Cellulosilyticum sp. I15G10I2: one gene and its partner. The protein of the gene in region 2 binds, or shares a complex with, the protein of the main gene of each other region. Links are inferred from orthologs where the notes say so. Each region holds a gene or a part of one and is shown on either strand. Other genes may lie near its edges.

What was found. Proteins that work in one complex are often made in the same cells at the same time.
Region 1: the proteins of tig (region 2) and rpsG are in contact, whole or in part, in a crystal structure (PDB 3GTY), measured with the Thermotoga maritima proteins. The link is inferred for Cellulosilyticum sp. I15G10I2 from one-to-one orthologs. Residues at the interface, in WP_004081061.1 of Thermotoga maritima: Glu122, Val124, Val129, Leu130, Tyr133, Glu188, Gly259, Ile262, Tyr263, Glu266, Ser270, Glu273, Gln274, Glu277, Arg308, Gln311, Ile312, Ser315, Tyr316, Glu325, Arg329, Arg336, Leu363, Phe366, Trp367, Arg373, Leu377, Arg381, Leu384, Glu387; in WP_004081843.1 of Thermotoga maritima: Lys34, Lys52, Lys55, Glu59, Arg62, Gln63, Glu66, Asn67, Lys69, Val71, Arg95, Ala109, Lys110, Lys111, Gly112, Arg113, Pro114, Glu117, Glu121, Ile124, Ala125, Tyr127, Asn128, Asn129, Thr130, Gly131, Lys135, Asp139, Arg142, Met143.

The regions. Positions count from the first base shown.
Region 1 is NZ_FMMP01000009.1:58,053-61,479, forward strand. What follows is about bases 613-3,427. They hold rpsG (30S ribosomal protein S7), read right to left. Parts: upstream 2,348-3,427; coding sequence 1,877-2,347; downstream 613-1,876. Other genes in these bases: fusA (elongation factor G), read right to left, coding at 613-1,850; rpsL (30S ribosomal protein S12), read right to left, coding at 2,493-2,933; BN3326_RS08940 (ribosomal L7Ae/L30e/S12e/Gadd45 family protein), read right to left, coding at 2,949-3,191. Outside these bases: more of fusA, read right to left, coding at 1-612.
Region 2 is NZ_FMMP01000028.1:273,533-277,024, reverse strand. What follows is about bases 613-3,492. They hold tig (trigger factor), read left to right. Parts: upstream 613-1,343; coding sequence 1,344-2,642; downstream 2,643-3,492. Other genes in these bases: clpX (ATP-dependent Clp protease ATP-binding subunit ClpX), read left to right, coding at 3,271-3,492; clpP (ATP-dependent Clp endopeptidase proteolytic subunit ClpP), read left to right, coding at 2,672-3,253; BN3326_RS20270 (hypothetical protein), read right to left, coding at 630-1,073. Also shown: BN3326_RS20275 (DJ-1 family glyoxalase III), read left to right, coding at 1-518. UniProt on the Bacillus subtilis protein: Involved in protein export. Acts as a chaperone by maintaining the newly synthesized protein in an open conformation. Functions as a peptidyl-prolyl cis-trans isomerase.

The sequences.
Region 1 (3,427 bases), on a different replicon or contig from region 2:
TACTCTTCTGGTGCAGTTGCAATAACTTTCATAATAGGTTCAAGAAGTGTTCCGCCTGCTTTTTTCATTGCATCTTTAAATGCCATAGAACCTGCGATCTTGAAGGCCATTTCTGATGAGTCAACATCATGGTATGAACCATCGTAACACTCTGCTTTAATACCTAATACTTTGTATCCTGCAAGTGGACCTGCTGCCATTGCTTCTTGGATTCCTTTGTCTACTGCAGGGATATATTCTTTTGGAATTGAACCACCCACTACTGTACTTACGAATTCATAAGTATGTTCAGAGTTAGGATCAAGTCTAGAGAATCTAACTTTACAGTGTCCATATTGTCCGCTACCACCTGATTGTTTTACATACTTAGAATCAACTTCCACATCTCTAGCCATTGTTTCTTTGTAAGCAACTTGTGGTGCTCCTACATTTGCTTCTACTTTAAACTCACGTAAAAGACGATCTACGATAATCTCTAAGTGAAGTTCTCCCATACCTGCGATGATTGTCTGCCCAGTTTCAGTATTTGTAAACGTTCTGAAAGTTGGGTCTTCTTCTGCAAGTTTTGCAAGTGCAATACCCATTTTTTCTTGACCAGCTTTTGTTTTTGGCTCAATAGCTACTTCAATAACTGGCTCTGGGAATTCCATAGATTCTAAGATTACAGGGTGACCTTCATCACACAATGTATCTCCTGTTGTTGTACCTTTAAGACCAACAGCAGCAGCTATATCTCCTGAATAAACTTTAGCAATTTCTTGTCTTGTATTTGCATGCATCTGTAAGATACGTCCAATACGTTCTTTTTTGTTTTTTGTTGAGTTGAGTACATATGAACCTGATTCTATTGAACCTGAATAAACTCTGAAGAATGCAAGTTTCCCAACAAATGGGTCAGTCATAATCTTAAATGCAAGGGCTGCAAATGGCTCTTCATCTGATGAATGTTTTTCCATTTCTTCACCAGTTTCAGGGTCAATCCCTTTAATAGCAGGGATATCTGTAGGTGCTGGCATATATTCAACAACAGCATCTAAAAGTTTTTGTACCCCTTTATTTTTGTAAGCTGAACCACAAAGTACCGGAATGATTTGAACATTGATTACAGCAGTTCTAAGTGCTGTTCTAAGTTCCTCTTCTGTTACTTCTTCACCTTCAAGATATTTCATTGTAAGGTCTTCATCTGATTCACAGATTGCTTCAATCATTTCGTTTCTGTATTGTTCAGCTTTATCTAAAAGATCTGCTGGAATATCAGTTTCTTCTATTTCTTTGCCTAAATCATCTTTGTAGATGAAGGCTCTGTTTTTCATAAGGTCAATAACCCCTACGAATTGGTCTTCTGCACCAATAGGTAACTCGATTGGTATTGCATTAGCACCAAGTCTTGTTCTCATCATGTCTACTGCTCTATAAAAGTCAGCGCCCATGATATCCATTTTATTTACAAAAGCCATACGTGGTACTTTATATTTATCAGCTTGACGCCATACTGTTTCAGATTGAGGTTCAACCCCACCTTTTGCACAGAATACGCCAACAGCAGAATCTAGTACACGGAGTGAACGTTCAACTTCTACTGTGAAGTCTACGTGCCCAGGTGTATCTATGATATTAACACGATTGTCTTTCCAAAAACATGTCGTAGCTGCAGATGTGATTGTAATACCACGTTCTTGTTCTTGTTCCATCCAGTCCATAGTGGCTCCGCCTTCATGAACTTCTCCGATTTTGTATGTCTTACCGGTATAAAACAAGATACGCTCTGTAAGAGTTGTTTTCCCCGCGTCAATATGCGCCATAATACCAATATTACGGGTGCGCTCTAGCGGATATTCTCTTCCTGCCAAGGTAATTCCTCCTTTGGATTAATAGCCTACCATCTGTAGTGAGCAAATGCTTTATTTGCTTCTGCCATTTTGTGTGTATCTTCTTTTTTCTTAACTGATCCACCAGTGCTGTTAAGTGCATCTAAAAGCTCTGCTGCAAGAGCAAGTGTTGTTGTTTTTTCTCCACGCTTACGTGTGTGAGTTGTTAACCAACGAAGGCCTAATGTTTGACGTCTTTCTGGACGCACCTCCATTGGTACTTGGTAAGTAGCACCTCCAACACGACGTGCTTTTACTTCTAATACTGGCATGATATTCTCTAATGCCTCTTGGAAAACTTCTAAAGCATCTCTGCCTGTTTTTTCTTTAATGATGTCAAACGCACCATAAACTATCTTTTGTGCTTTACCTCTTTTACCATCCAACATAATGTTGTTAATAAGTTTTGTTACTAACTTACTATTGTAAAGAGGATCTGCTAATACATCTCTTTTTGCTACATGTCCTTTACGTGGCACGGTCTTCCCTCCTTAACTAATATCTGTGAAATATCATCGGTACTCGTCCTCAAATTTGAGGATCGTGCGCGCCCTTGTTACTCATCTATTTAAAATCTGATTTATCAGCTTTAGTTGTGTAAGTTGGGCACCAATTAATTCCTAATTATTTTTTACCTTTAGTTGCTGCTGCACCTTTTTTGCCTTTTTTAGCACCGTATTTAGAACGAGCTTGTTGTCTTTTCGCAACACCTGCTGTATCTAATGTACCACGGATAATGTGGTAACGTGTACCTGGTAAGTCTTTTACCCTACCACCACGGATTAATACAACGCTATGCTCTTGAAGGTTGTGTCCTTCACCTGGAATATAAGCTGTAACTTCAATCCCATTTGTAAGACGTACCCTTGCAATTTTACGAAGAGCAGAGTTTGGTTTTTTTGGTGTAGCTGTTTTAACTGCTGTACAAACACCTCTTTTTTGTGGCGCAGAGATATCTGTTGCACGTTTATGCAAAGAGTTAAATCCTTTTTGCAATGCTGGCGCAGTTGACTTTTTCTCGATTTCTTTTCTTCCTTTACGTACTAATTGGTTAAATGTTGGCATTCTGGCACCTCCTCCTTACTCAATAATTGCTGCTACTGCAGTTTTCACTTCAACGTTACATTCTTTGCCCAGTTCATGCATACTATCAATATACTTAACTTCGACATTTTTAGCTTTTGCAAGCTCTACCACTTGACTTGTAACTCGGTCATCGGCATCTTTGGCAACAAACACAAGCTTAACATTTTCTCGTTCTAACCATTTTAAAGTCTGTTTTGTTCCCACAATCTTTTTCGTGTCTTTCAAATGGTACAACATAAATCCCCCTTTAGGTTCATTTTTATGCATACTATTACACACTGAACGATTCTATCATTCCCGTCGCTTCTTGTCAAGGTTTTTTTTAGGACTGCTCAGTGAGCACCGAATTCTTCAGCTACTCACTATCAGATTTCTAGAAATCTAGGCAATTTTTCAAACTAAAATGAGCGCACTATTCATTTTAGTTTATGAACAGCCTCAAACGCGTGAATTATAAAATTTGTATGCTTATA
Region 2 (3,492 bases):
ATGAAGAACTTGAAGCATTATCTGTAGTAGATGTATTAAGAAGAGGCGAGGTGGAAGTTATCATGGTAGGGGTAACGGGGACACAGGTAAAAAGTGCCCGTAATATTAGTATTCAAATGGATTGTGTTATAGATGAATTGAATCATGATGCTATTGATATGATTGTACTGCCTGGGGGTGTGCCTGGGATTTACAACCTAGAGAAGAATGAATTGGTACTAGAAAACATTAAATCATTTAAATCACAAGGTAAATGGCTGGCCGCTATTTGTGCAGCGCCGAGTATACTTGGCAAATGCGAGCTGCTTATAGGTGAGAAAGCAACTTGCTATCCAGGAAATGAGAAGTATTTAAAACAATGTGAATATATAAATGAAGGAACTGTTGTCAGTCATAAGATTATAACCAGCAAGGGAGTGGGAACAGCTTTAGAATTCGCATTTACCATATTAAAGGTCCTAAAAGGCAAAGGTGTTGCAGATACAGTTAAAGAGGCGATGCTTGTAAGAACTATATAATTAAGGCTGCTTAATACGAAGCAGTAAAGGAACACAATGCCTAAAAGGTTTATTGTGTTCCTTTACTGCTTGCAAAACAAACGCGTATAAGTAAAAATATGTAGTAATACTTTACATGGTAAAGATAGTCGTATATATTCTTTCAAATACTAGGGATAATTCATTATCATTTATGTACTGAACATTTAATTCATCAAATGCACTTTTTACTTTATGTATATTGAGTTGGTAGATATGAGAAATCATTTGTGGATCATAAACCTTTTCGGCACCATACTGCCATTGGCGTTTAATCAGTTTGCAAATATAGCTTGGCAAACTAAATAATAAACTAAAAAAGCTTATTTTATCAATAGTTGAAATTTCTAAGCTGCTCATGGCATCTAAGAGATCGTCTGTTTCTACAGATAATAACTTAGCAACATCACTTGCCGCATAAGGTATGGTATTCGATTTTAAAAAAATATCTATTTCCTCAAGTTTGGGACGTATATTTTGGCTATATATTTTGTCGAAACTTACAAGGGATATACACTCGCTAGAAAATTTATCCATAGCAATAAATCCTTCCTGTATTAAAATAACATGTTACAAAACTATTACATACATTTATTATAAAACAAACCCTATAGTGAATACTATATGTAATACTTGGAATATAATAAGATGTAAATAAATACTATATTTGTCTATAGAAATAGTATACAATTAAATATGGATTTTATAAATGACATATGATATAATAATTGAATGTTAGTTTAAAATGCTATATTTATGCGTTGGCATTACTTAAAATGGACTAAAAACCTTAAGGAGGATAAAATAATGAATACACAAATGGAAAAGATGGAAAGAAGTCAGGTAAAACTTACAGTAGAAGTAAGTGGAGAACAAATATCTAAAGCGATAGATAAAGCTTATCAAGCGATGAAAAAAGACTTTAATGTACCAGGTTTTAGAAAAGGGAAAGTGCCTCGCCCAATGGTGGAAAAAATGTACGGGATAGAAGTGTTCTTTAATAAGGCAGCAGATATTGTTATAGATGAAACATTATGGGATGCTATTGAAGAAAACAAAGTTGAAATTGCAGCGCGTATCAGACCTAATGAGCTGGAAGTTGTCGAAATGACAAAAGAAGCTATGAAATATACAGCGATTATTACAATTAAGCCAGAAGTAGTTTTAGGTGACTATAAAGGATTACAGGTTGAGGTAGAGCAATTAGCAGTAGCAGATGAAGAAATTGATAAGCAAATTACTGCAGAGGCAGAAAAAAATGCACGTGAAATTACAGTTTCAGACAGAGCGGTAGAAGATGGTGATAAAGTTATTATTGATTTTGAAGGCTTTGTAGACGGTGTACCATTTGAAGGTGGAAAAGCCGAAGATTATACGCTTGTTATTGGTTCAAAATCATTTATTGATACCTTCGAAGAACAATTAATCGGAAAATCAATTGGAGAAGAAGCAGACATCAATGTAACTTTCCCAGAAGAGTATCACTCAAAAGAATTAGCTGGAAAAGCTGCAATGTTTAAAGTAACTATTAAAAGCATTACTGTAAAAGAATTACCAGAAATTAATGATGACTTTGCGTCAGATATTTCAGAATTTGATACTTTAGCTGAATACAAAGAAGACATTAAGGCAAAACTGTTAAAGCAAAAAGAAGCAAATAAAGCTTCACAAACTGAACAAAAAGCTATAGAAGCAGCAGTGAAAAATGCAACGATAGAAGTTCCAGAAGCTATGATTGAAGAACAAGTAGATAGAAATATTAAATCATTTGCACAGCGTATGCAATCACAAGGACTGCAAATCGAGCAATACTTACAGTTTACAGGTCAGACAATGGATAGCTTTAGAGAAAATTTCAAAAAAGATGCCGAAAATCAAATAAGTACACGTTTATTATTAGAAAAAGTTGCTGAGACAGAAAATATTACAGTATCTGATGAAGAGCTAGATGAAGAGTTAAAGGCTATTGCAGCGCAATACCAGATGACTTATGAAGAACTTAAAAAATCATTTGCTGAATACGAGAAAGAAACTTTATCAGCTGATGTTAAAGTTCAGAAAGCAGCTAAACTTATAACTGATTCGGCTCAAGTAGTAGAAATTTAAGTATAAGAAGATGTGAGGAGGCGACTAAAATGAGTTTAGTTCCAGTTGTTGTTGAACAAACCAATAGGGGAGAAAGATCATATGATATTTATTCCCGTTTATTAAAAGATCGTATTATTATATTAGGAGATGAGGTTAATCATATTACAGCTAACCTTATCGTTGCACAGCTTTTGTTTTTGGCGGCTGAAGATCCTGATAAAGATATTATGCTCTATATTAATAGTCCAGGTGGATCTATCACAGATGGTATGGCGATATATGATACAATGCATCATATTAAGCCAGCTGTTTCAACGATTTGTATGGGTATGGCGGCAAGTATGGGTGCCTTTTTGCTTGCAGGAGGAGCAAAAGGTAAGCGTTTTGCGCTTCCAAATGCAGAAATTATGATCCATCAGCCTTTAGGTGGTGCTAAAGGTCAAGCCACAGATATTCAAATCCAAGCAGAACATATTCTTAGAATCAAAGATAGAATGAATCGCATGCTTGCGGAAAATACGGGGAAACCTCTAGAAAAAATAAAACAAGATGTGGAAAGAGATTACTTTATGACGGCATTAGAAGCTAAGGAATATGGCATAATAGATAAAGTCATAGAACCACAATAATAAAAGAGAGGTGTGCAATGCCTACAAAATTTGATGATACAAAACAACTACGCTGCTCTTTTTGCGGCAAAACACAAGAACAAGTCAAGCGTCTTATTGCAGGGCCTAATGTGTATATTTGTGATGAGTGTATAGAATTGTGTTCAGAAATTATTGAAGAAGAATTAGAAGGGGCTTATGAAGAAGACGAAGCTGTAGACATGCCAAAGCCTAAGGAAATTAAAGCACACTTAGATGAG